Regions from separate parts of the Thalassotalea atypica genome, predicted to be linked through region 2. Evidence: predicted binding sites of a transcription regulator. Region 2 holds the regulator's gene; each other region holds the start of a gene.

Region 1 (3,291 bases), 550 kb from region 2:
CCAATGGTTCTCTGATGGCAAATTAAACACCAGTTATTTAGCGCTTGATTATCATATTGCGAATGGTCGCGGTGAGCAATTGGCTTTAATCTATGACTCTCCGGTCAGCGATAGTAGTCAAAAGTTTACTTATAAAGAACTCCATAGCCAAGTGGCAAAATTTGCTGATGTGCTGGCACAAAAAGGTGTCGTCAAAGGCGACCGCGTATTGATTTATATGCCAATGATCCCGCAAGCGGCAATTGCGATGTTAGCTTGCGCACGAGTAGGCGCAATACACTCGGTTGTTTTTGGTGGTTTTGCCGCCCATGAGCTCGCTATTAGAATTGATGACGCCACGCCTAAAGCAATAGTCAGTGCAAGTTGTGGTATTGAATGCGAGACAATCATCCCTTATAAGAGATTACTAGATGACGCGATAGAAGAAGCGACACACCCTGTCGAGAGTTGCATCATATTTCAACGCGAGCAATGTTTGGCAGAAATGACCAATGGCCGAGATTATGATTGGCACCGTTTAATGCATGATGCAGTGGAAATGGAGCCTATCATTGTTGATGCCAATGACCCTTTATACATTTTATACACCTCTGGTACCACTGGAAAGCCAAAAGGTGTTGTTCGTGATAATGGCGGTCATGCAGTCGCAATGAAGTACAGCATGGAGGTTATCTATGGAATGGATGCAGGCGATGTTTTTTGGGCTGCTTCTGATGTCGGCTGGGTTGTTGGGCATTCTTATATCGTTTATGCACCTCTCATAGCTGGTTGTACAACGATATTGTATGAGGGTAAACCGGTAAGAACGCCGGATGCAGGCGCATTTTGGCGCGTGTGTGCGGAGCATAAAGTCAAAGCACTTTTTAGTGCTCCAACTGCCTTTAGAGCCATTTGCAAAGAAGATCCTAATGCGGAGTTTTTGGCCCAGTATGACTTAACTCATTTGCAGCGACTATATTTGGCAGGAGAAAGGTTGGATCCAGCTACCTATCACTGGCTAAAAGAACATAGCGGTGTTCCAGTTATCGACCATTGGTGGCAAACAGAAACTGGATGGGCGATAGCGGGCATTCCTGTTGGTATTGAAACACTTGAAACCAAAGCGGGCGCTGCGGGTGTTCCAACACCGGGCTACGATATCAAAGTACTTGATGAAAAAGGCCATGATCTTGGCAGGCAAGAAGAGGGAAGCATTGCCATTAAATTGCCTTTGCCACCGGGGTGTTTACATACCATTTGGCAAAACCCTGATCGCTTTAAAGCCGGGTATTTGAACACATACCCTGGCTATTATCTAACGGGGGATGGAGGATACATTGACGACGATGGTTACCTTTATATCATGGGGCGAACCGACGATGTAATTAACGTTGCAGGGCATCGTTTATCAACGGGTGAAATGGAAGAAGTCATTGCTGATCACCCTCATATTGCTGAATGCGCTGTGGTAGGCGCAGCTGATAAAATAAAAGGACAAATGCCTTTTGCATTGGTGGTACTTAAAAATGGCGTGAAATTGGCGCATGAGCAAGTGCAAAATGATTTAACGCTAATGGTGCGCAAAAAAATAGGCGCTATTGCCTCACTCAAGCAAGTCATGGTTGTTGATCGCCTGCCGAAAACACGCTCAGGAAAAATATTGCGTAAAGTGATTAGGCAAATGTTAGATGGCGAATCTTATCAAGTGCCATCAACAATTGATGATATTACAATTTTGGATGAATTAAAGGCTCAATTTCTGCCAAAAGTAAGTTAGTAAACGCTAATGATTACTTAAACTGTTTCTAGGACATGGTTAACAGGAATTTACTTTTGCGCAGATCTCTTTAAATTCCACGCTAAATCGGTATACTGTTATTATTTACAGTGTTTGCCGGTTTGCCATGAGAAAGATTATTCATATAGATATGGATTGTTTCTATGCTGCAGTAGAGATGAGGGACAATCCAGAATATAAAAATGTGCCTCTAGCAGTAGGGGGAGACGGTCCTCGCAGTGTCTTATGCACCTGCAATTATTTGGCTCGAAAGTATGGCGTTCGTTCTGCTATGCCAGCGATAAAAGCGAAACAGCTTTGCCCTGATCTATTAATTGTGTCAGGGCGTATGGATGTATATAAATCAATATCCCATCAAATCCGTGAAATATTTCTACGTTATACTGCCAAAATTGAGCCTTTATCACTTGATGAGGCTTTCTTAGACGTAAGTGATTGTACACAACACCAAGGCAGTGCGACCTTAATAGCGCAAGAAATAAGAGCTGCAATTTATGACGAGTTGCAACTGACTGCTTCTGCTGGCGTTGCACCGAATAAATTTCTCGCAAAAATTGCATCCGATGAAAACAAGCCGAATGGCCAATGTGTTATTTCTCCTGCTAAGGTGGCTGATTTTGTTGAACAACTGCCGCTTAAGAAAATTCCGGGTATCGGCCCAAAAACTAATGAAAAACTAGCCGTTCATGGCTTTCGTACCTGTGCTGATGTTCGCAAAACATCCGCTGAGTCACTCGTACCTATAGTGGGAAAATTTGCTCAAAGAATACATGAATATAGCTTTGGTGAAGATGACAGAGAAGTTGTCAGCTCTAGAGAGAGGAAGTCAGTTGCAGTAGAGCGTACCTTCGCGACAGACTTAACAGCTTTTGACGAATGTGAAGACGTTGCAGCGATGCTGTACGATAAATTGCAGCGTCGTTACGAACCGCATAAAAACAAAAATATGACTAAGCAAGGTGTAAAAATAAAGTTTGCTGACTTTACTCAAACTACGGTTGAACACCAAAGTCATTCGCCAATTTTCGAAGAGTATATCGAACTTTTACGTACCGCAGTAGCCAGAGGAGAAGGTAAGCCTATTAGACTCGTTGGTTTGACGATTGGTTTTGGTTCGTCGATAACTAAAGTTGAAGAGAGCAAGTTACAACTAGAGCTACCTATGTGAAGGCTTAGACTTAAGTTAGGTTAATAATAACCCCAAATAAATGTCATCAAACTCTAGAAACATAAATGTTTCTTCACAACTGATCGTAAATGCTTTACCTCCTCCGTTTTTCCGAATGAAACTAATATTTCCTAGTGAGCCAATAAAAAACCTATACTCATCAATTTAATAATGTCATATTTCAAATGAAAATTTAATTAAAATGGACAAAGGGACTAATGGTTCAGGGATTAACAATACTAATAATAATTTCCTTATTAACTTTAATTTTAATTATTATTAGAAGATCTATAAACAAACGTACTACACAAACTACGACTAGACATAAGACACCTAAACAACAATC
Region 2 (3,291 bases):
ATACCTAGGGGAGAAAGACAAATGGGTCAATTTTTACCGTAGCGATTTAGAGCATGATTTCATTCGATTAACCACGATAAAAGGCGGTAAGGAAGAGAACTTTAAGCCCGTCATCGTCAATATGAGCCCTGACAGAAAAACCATTTATTATTGGCAGTATGATGACTTAGCCATTTTAGTGAAAGCGAAGGTAGAACAGGGTGTGGTAGGCCAGTCGGAAGTTGTGATAGAAAATGCACCCTATGATATCGAAGATACTATTTGGGATTATCATAACCAGCAAGTTGTGGGGGTTGTGTCATTTGAAGACTATCCAGAATACTACTACTTTGACCAGCAACTAGCGCAAGTGCAGGCAGATTTAAAGGCAACTTATCAGCATGCACAGATTGATATTACCTCTTATGACCGAAATAAAGAGCGATTTATTATCTACCTGTCAGGTGAAAAATACCCAGAACGCTTTACCTTATATGATAGAAAAGCCGGCAGCATACAGCCCCTTGCGGAAGGCTTCCCCATAAAGGACAAATCCGCATTAGGCCATGTTAAAAGTTATCGATATAAAACATCTGATGATGTCGAGATCCATAGTTTTTTGACAATGCCTGCAGGTGACGCACAAAAGCCACCATTAATCGTTCTTCCACATGGAGGACCAGAAATGCGGGACGTGATGAGCTTTGATTGGATCAGACAATTTTATGCTTCAGAGGGGTTTGCCGTGTTTCAGCCCAATTATCGCGGCTCTGCTGGCTACGGCAAAAAATTTAAGAGAAGCGGTCATGGTGAATGGGGCAAACGGATGCAGGATGATATTGACGAAGGTGTTCATTCATTAATTGAAGCAGGGCTTGTCGATCCCAAAAGAATATGTGTGGTGGGTAGCAGTTACGGAGGATATGTTGCACTTTTCAGCGCAACCGTAAAATACAAGCTTTATCAGTGCGCCGTCTCATTTGCTGGCGTTAGTAATTTAGGTGATATGTATTTGCATGCTAAGGAACAAAAATCAGGTTTTAGCTACTGGCGCAAAAACATAGGTAAAACGGCGTTTGAAGATCTACACAAAATATCTCCATTTCATCTCGTTTCAAAAAAGACGTTACCGGTACTGCTTATGCATGGGACTGAAGATACTGTTGTTCCACTATTTCAATCTAAGAAGTTTTACAAGAAATTGGTCTCACTAGGGGACAAAGATAGCAAGTTTATTGAACTAGAAGGTGAAGACCACTGGTTATCAAAGGGGCAATCACGAAATAAATTCTTATTTGAATCGCTAAAATTTATCAATACTCATATCGATGAAAATAGTAAGTTGAATACAGAAGTGGGCCATTAATGACCTACTTTGAAACGATAACGACAATTAAACTCTAACGAAGTGCTTGCACTTATCATGGGCCTGTATATACTGACAGTAATGCTGTATAAAATAACAGGCTCAGGATGAAAGCACTTACCACGCGTCAGTCACAAATATTTGATCTGATTAAAGATAAAATTTCCGAAACAGGTATGCCGCCAACGCGTGCTGAAATAGCTGATTTTTTTGGTTTTAAATCCGCTAATGCAGCGGAAGAACACTTAAAAGCGCTGGCTAAAAAAGGGTATATTGAAATGCTGCCCGGCACCTCTAGAGGTATTCGTTTAGCAGAAGAATTTATAGAGGCTGAAGGTATTCCACTTATTGGCCGCGTTGCAGCCGGTGAGCCTATTCTTGCTCAAGAACATGTAGAAGAACATTATAAAATTGATGGCAATATGTTCCATCCAGCAGCAGATTATTTACTGCGGGTAAATGGCGAAAGCATGAAGGATATAGGCATTCTAGATGGTGATCTCCTTGCGGTTCACCAAACAACTGATGTTAAAAATGGTCAAGTGATCGTCGCGCGAGTTGAAGAGGATGTCACTGTCAAACGATTTAAACGCGATGGAAATATCGTATATTTGCATGCTGAAAATGAAGATTTTTCACCGATTAAAGTGGATTTAGCTAACCAGCACTTCAATGTTGAAGGTATTGCTGTTGGGGTGATCAGAGCAGCCGATTGGATGTAATGTATTAATCACAGCGCTTGGTTGTTTTTTAACCATTAAAAGGGCTTATTTTAAAGCCCTTTTTTATTATTTTTCTTTTTCTAAAGTTTTATTTTCTTCCTCACTATCTCTTCCTCTTAGAATCTTCCTGGTCAATAAAGATACAGGCTGCGTCTGTTTTTTGAGCTTTAACTCTATCTTCGTTAGAGTTTTTACTCATATGTTTTATAAGGAAAAACTTTGACTTGAATCAACAAAACACTAGACCTTGTATAAAAATTAAGTAATTCTAGAGTGGAAAATAAACATAAATAATAAGAATAGATGTGAGTGCGCTAATCTCATCTTACATCACAATTTCAACCAAAATTAAACAGAAATTACGCCCTGCGGAAAGCTGTATCTTTCGCTCTGTTTTTCTGTTTCTGTGTTAAAAAGGGTAGAGGAGATGTCGAGTGAAAAGACGTAACCTAGGTTGGCTGTTGTTGGGGAGTTTGCTTTCCAGTTCAGCTTGGGCCGAGATGGAGTTAAACCTTACTGAAGGCGTAACTGCGGTAAGTAAGGAAGTATATGATCTTCATATGCTGGCATTGTACATTTGTACAGCTATAGGTGTCATAGTCTTTGGTGCTATGTTTTGGTCGATGGCATTTCATCGTAAATCGAAAGGGGTAAAGCCTGCTGATTTTCATGAAAGTACGAAAGTTGAAATACTTTGGACGGCAATACCAATTGTTATTCTCATTGCGATGGCGGTTCCTGCCACAAGCACATTGATTGAGATGGAGAATAATGACAATTCAGATATCACCATACAAGTCACCGGCTCTCAATGGAAATGGCACTATAAGTATTTCGATCAAGACATTGAATTCTATTCTGTTCTCTCTACCCCTCGCGACCAATACGACAACCTCGATGGTCAATCAACTGAAAAAGGGGAAAATTACCTGCTTGAAGTTGATAAGCATCTCGTTATTCCAGTCAATAAAAAAGTGAGATTCTTAATCACTTCAGATGATGTTATTCACTCTTGGTGGGTACCTGCTTTTGCGGTGAAGCAAGATGCAAACCCTGGCTTTATCAATGAAGCATGGACCATTGTTGATCAGCCAGGTGTCTATCGTGGTCAGTGTGCAGAGCTTTGTGGTAAAGATCACGGCTATATGCCAGTAGTGGTTGAAGTTAAATCTGAAGCTGGCTACGCTGCATGGCTAGTTGAACAAGAGCAATTAATTGCTAAGG
Region 3 (3,291 bases), 1.6 Mb from region 2:
ACTCCTCTAACACAGGACTCAACAACAGACTGCACTGAACAGCAGCTAAGAAAACAATTCGAATTACCGGATAAAGAACCATTGTCATTAACTGATTTTGCACAAATTAGCCATTTTAACCAGGCCAGTCAGCTCAGTGAAAAACAATTATTTGTAATGAAACTTAATGACGCACTGTCACCTAAGCCTCTGTGCTTTAGAGACGATAAACATTTCATAGAAACTAATATTAAATCGAATACTTCATTATATTGTCAGCACAAGCTTGAGGCCGATGACGAAAAAGCAGTCAGACGTGAGGCCTTTAACGCGAATGAATGGTTAAAGTCGGTAAAAAATACTCGCGTTCAATCTATTATTGCAACAGCATAATACCAAATTTAATAGTTCTACGATTAACAATAATGATTCGAAAAGATACTAATTGGCACAACATTTCTTGAATTTTTTGTTGCTACCACAGGGGCATACATCATTACGAGAAATAGTCCCAATTTTATCATTGATAAGAATATCACCATCAATATATTTAAGCTGACCTTGCTCTTGCTGAAACCTTGAGTGTTCCTTAAATTCGTGCAGTGTATTGCCTATTAGAAAATAGGCTGAGAACTCAACCGTTGCAGGTATTGAATTTTCATCTGAATGATGAATGATCAGCTTTACCCACTTTTGTTCTTGGGCCGAGTGCGCCAGTTCTTCAACACTTAGGTTCAGCTGTTGCTTTGCGCCGTATGTTTGCAAGACATAATCATAGTTTTTTAATACGTACGCGCTATAACGTGAACGCATAAGTTTTTCTGCTTGTACTGCGCTTTTATCTTTATTGTGAAAAATAGAACAGCAATCAGTATACGAGCCACCAGAGCCGCAAGGACAAAGCATTATTAATTTCTTTCATCAATATTTTGGCAAAATAGTAATGCATGTCAGGCCTTTAATGCAATTGATTTGAATGATTAAGCAAAATACACTTTGTTTTCCCTTTGCGTGCACTGGCAGATAATTTTGAAATTTCCTCTTGCTCAAACATGGCATCGCATAAAATAACTGCGGAACAGTTTCCTGAACAAAGCGCCTTTTCTATCGCTGCAATGTCTACTTTAACTTTGTGAGAATTTAACAAGAGTAGTTTGGATTTATCAACACTTGTATGGCTCACTTTTCTTAGTGAATTCACTTGTGGATCTACCATCAAAATCCACTTGTTACTTTTATCGTGTTTTTGACATAGCTGAGCGTATTCGTTTGACAATTTTTGACTTTGCTTAACTTCCTTTACGTCAATCCATGGTTCAAGTGTGTCGACGTTATTAACGTGTTCAAATAAAGAATTATCTATAGTAGTTGCTGTACGGTTCATTTTTATTGCCTTTTTAATTGTGCTGTATGTATGTACAGTACTTTGTGTTTTGATATAATGCAAGTACAAATTTCAAACTGGTTATTAATTCTATTTAGACTATAGTTAGGGGTTCAGGATAATGTAATTGGCAATAGGGAAGTATGCTTATGTCACATGAAGTCAGTTTTGGAAACAGGGTGAGCCAGGTTAAAAATTCATTGGATCAACTTCAAAATAGTTTATTTGAAGATGAGTGCTCTGATGAATCTATGATGAGGCTCAGTAAAGCGCTAAATGATATAAATGAAGAAGTGATGTTGCTTAAAAATATGATGCAGCTTGGACGATCATCAGACTCTATTTGATAAAGTGTAAAAATCGCCGAAAGGCGATTTTTTTTGGAACAACATTTACTAGATCAAATATATCTTTTAACTTCTTGGAAATTCGTTTATGTTTGGTCAATCTATCAAATGTTAAGGAAATGTTAATGAAATTGTTTTTGCTAGCAGCGATCCCTGCTGCTGTGTTCGCTTCCTGCTATGTTGCGGCAGCAAATAACCAAGTATCACCAATTAAACCAAAAATTGTTGGCGGTGAAGAGGCACAAGAAGGTAGCTGGCCATGGATGTCTGCGCTTGTTTTTACATTTGATGAAGTCAGCACTTCGCTGTCAGTCGATAATGAAAGCTATGCTACAGAGCCCTTTACTTTCAGTCCCGCAGGTAATGCGCAAGGTAGCCTAGTTGATTGTGGAATTGGTGATCAAAGCTGTGCTGATGCAACAGGCAACGTTTGTCTTATTGAGCGCGGTGAAATAAACTTTTCCGAGAAAGCGCTAAATTGTGAAGCTGGTGGTGGTGTAGGTGTTGTTATTTATAACAATGTTGCTGGTTCGATAAGCGGTACATTAGGTGACGACTTTAGTGGCGCAATTCCTGTTGTTTCAGTGAGTCAAGCTGATGGACAAGTGTTGAAAGAAAAACTTGGTTTGACAGCAAACTTGAGTGTGTCGGCATCACAATCATTAGCGCAAGACTCGAACTGTGGCGCTAGCTTTTTGGGTGGACGCTGGGTCTTGACCGCTTCACATTGTGTAGATGACGCTAATCCTGCTTTATTAAAGGTCAATGTTGGTGAGTTTGACTTGTCTGACGGGGCGAATAACGCCTCATCAATTAAACGTATATATATGCATCCAAATTATGACGATGTGTCACTCGATTATGATATTGCGCTTATTGAGTTAGCCGAAGAGGTAGACTCTCCAGCCGTAACGCTAGCGAGCACTGAAACAACAGAACTCGTTGAAATGGAAAACAGCTTAGTGACGGTTATCGGTTGGGGTGGTCGTACAGGTTATGGACCTGGTGAAGGGCCGACGTCGAATTTTCCAGACATTTTACATCAGGTTGAACTGTCATTAATGACAAACAAAGCATGTAAAGATACTTTTGTTGATAGCTTTACTAACGGTCAAGGTGGAATTGATCCTGAAACCGTTGGTATTACTGAACGGATGATTTGTGCCACTGTAGCTGGTGGCGGCAAAAGCTCATGCCAAGGCGATAGTGGTGGCCCTTTGGTGGTGAATACTAACGAAGGCTGGCAGCAAGTTGGAGTCGTTAGTTGGGGCATAGGTTGTGCAGCGGATGGTTACCCTGGCGTTTTTGCCAGAGCATCAAGCTTTGATGATTGGTTAAAAGGTATCTATCAGGGCATAGCAATTGAACAAGTCGCTGATTTTGGCGTTGTGCCTGTTGGTCAAACCTTTACGACATCACTTGAAGTCACAAATAATGCAAGTATGACAGCGAATTTAACGTTCTCAGTTGTGGGCGATGATGCTTTTATAGTTGATGGTGAAAACTGTGCAACATTAGCGGCCGCAGAGTCGTGTACTGTAGAAGTATCATTAACTGCTAATAGTGCACTAAGCGAAAATG

What was found. The regulator LexA, encoded in region 2, represses DNA repair genes until DNA is damaged. The targets are predictions, from matches to a motif close to TACTGTATNNNNATACAGTA.
Region 1: a site for LexA is predicted at 1,850-1,869, ahead of dinB (DNA polymerase IV). Genes of this name have one in related genera too.
Region 3: a site for LexA is predicted at 1,384-1,403, ahead of QUE03_RS08855 (SulA-like leucine-rich domain-containing protein). Genes of this name have one in related genera too.

What each region holds. Positions count from the first base shown of each region.
Region 1 covers NZ_AP027364.1:805,471-808,761, forward strand. Annotated here, with positions in the region: gene QUE03_RS03765 (acetate--CoA ligase) at 1-1,756, shown strand, start outside; gene dinB (DNA polymerase IV) at 1,884-2,945, shown strand.
Region 2 covers NZ_AP027364.1:254,314-257,604, forward strand. Annotated here, with positions in the region: gene QUE03_RS01115 (alpha/beta hydrolase family protein) at 1-1,345, shown strand, start outside; gene lexA (transcriptional repressor LexA) at 1,453-2,067, shown strand; gene coxB (cytochrome c oxidase subunit II) at 2,502-3,291, shown strand, end outside.
Region 3 covers NZ_AP027364.1:1,902,177-1,905,467, forward strand. Annotated here, with positions in the region: gene QUE03_RS08845 (VC2046/SO_2500 family protein) at 1-372, shown strand, start outside; gene QUE03_RS08850 (YchJ family protein) at 421-885, opposite strand; gene QUE03_RS08855 (SulA-like leucine-rich domain-containing protein) at 938-1,363, opposite strand; gene QUE03_RS08860 (hypothetical protein) at 1,513-1,710, shown strand; gene QUE03_RS08865 (trypsin-like serine protease) at 1,836-3,291, shown strand, end outside.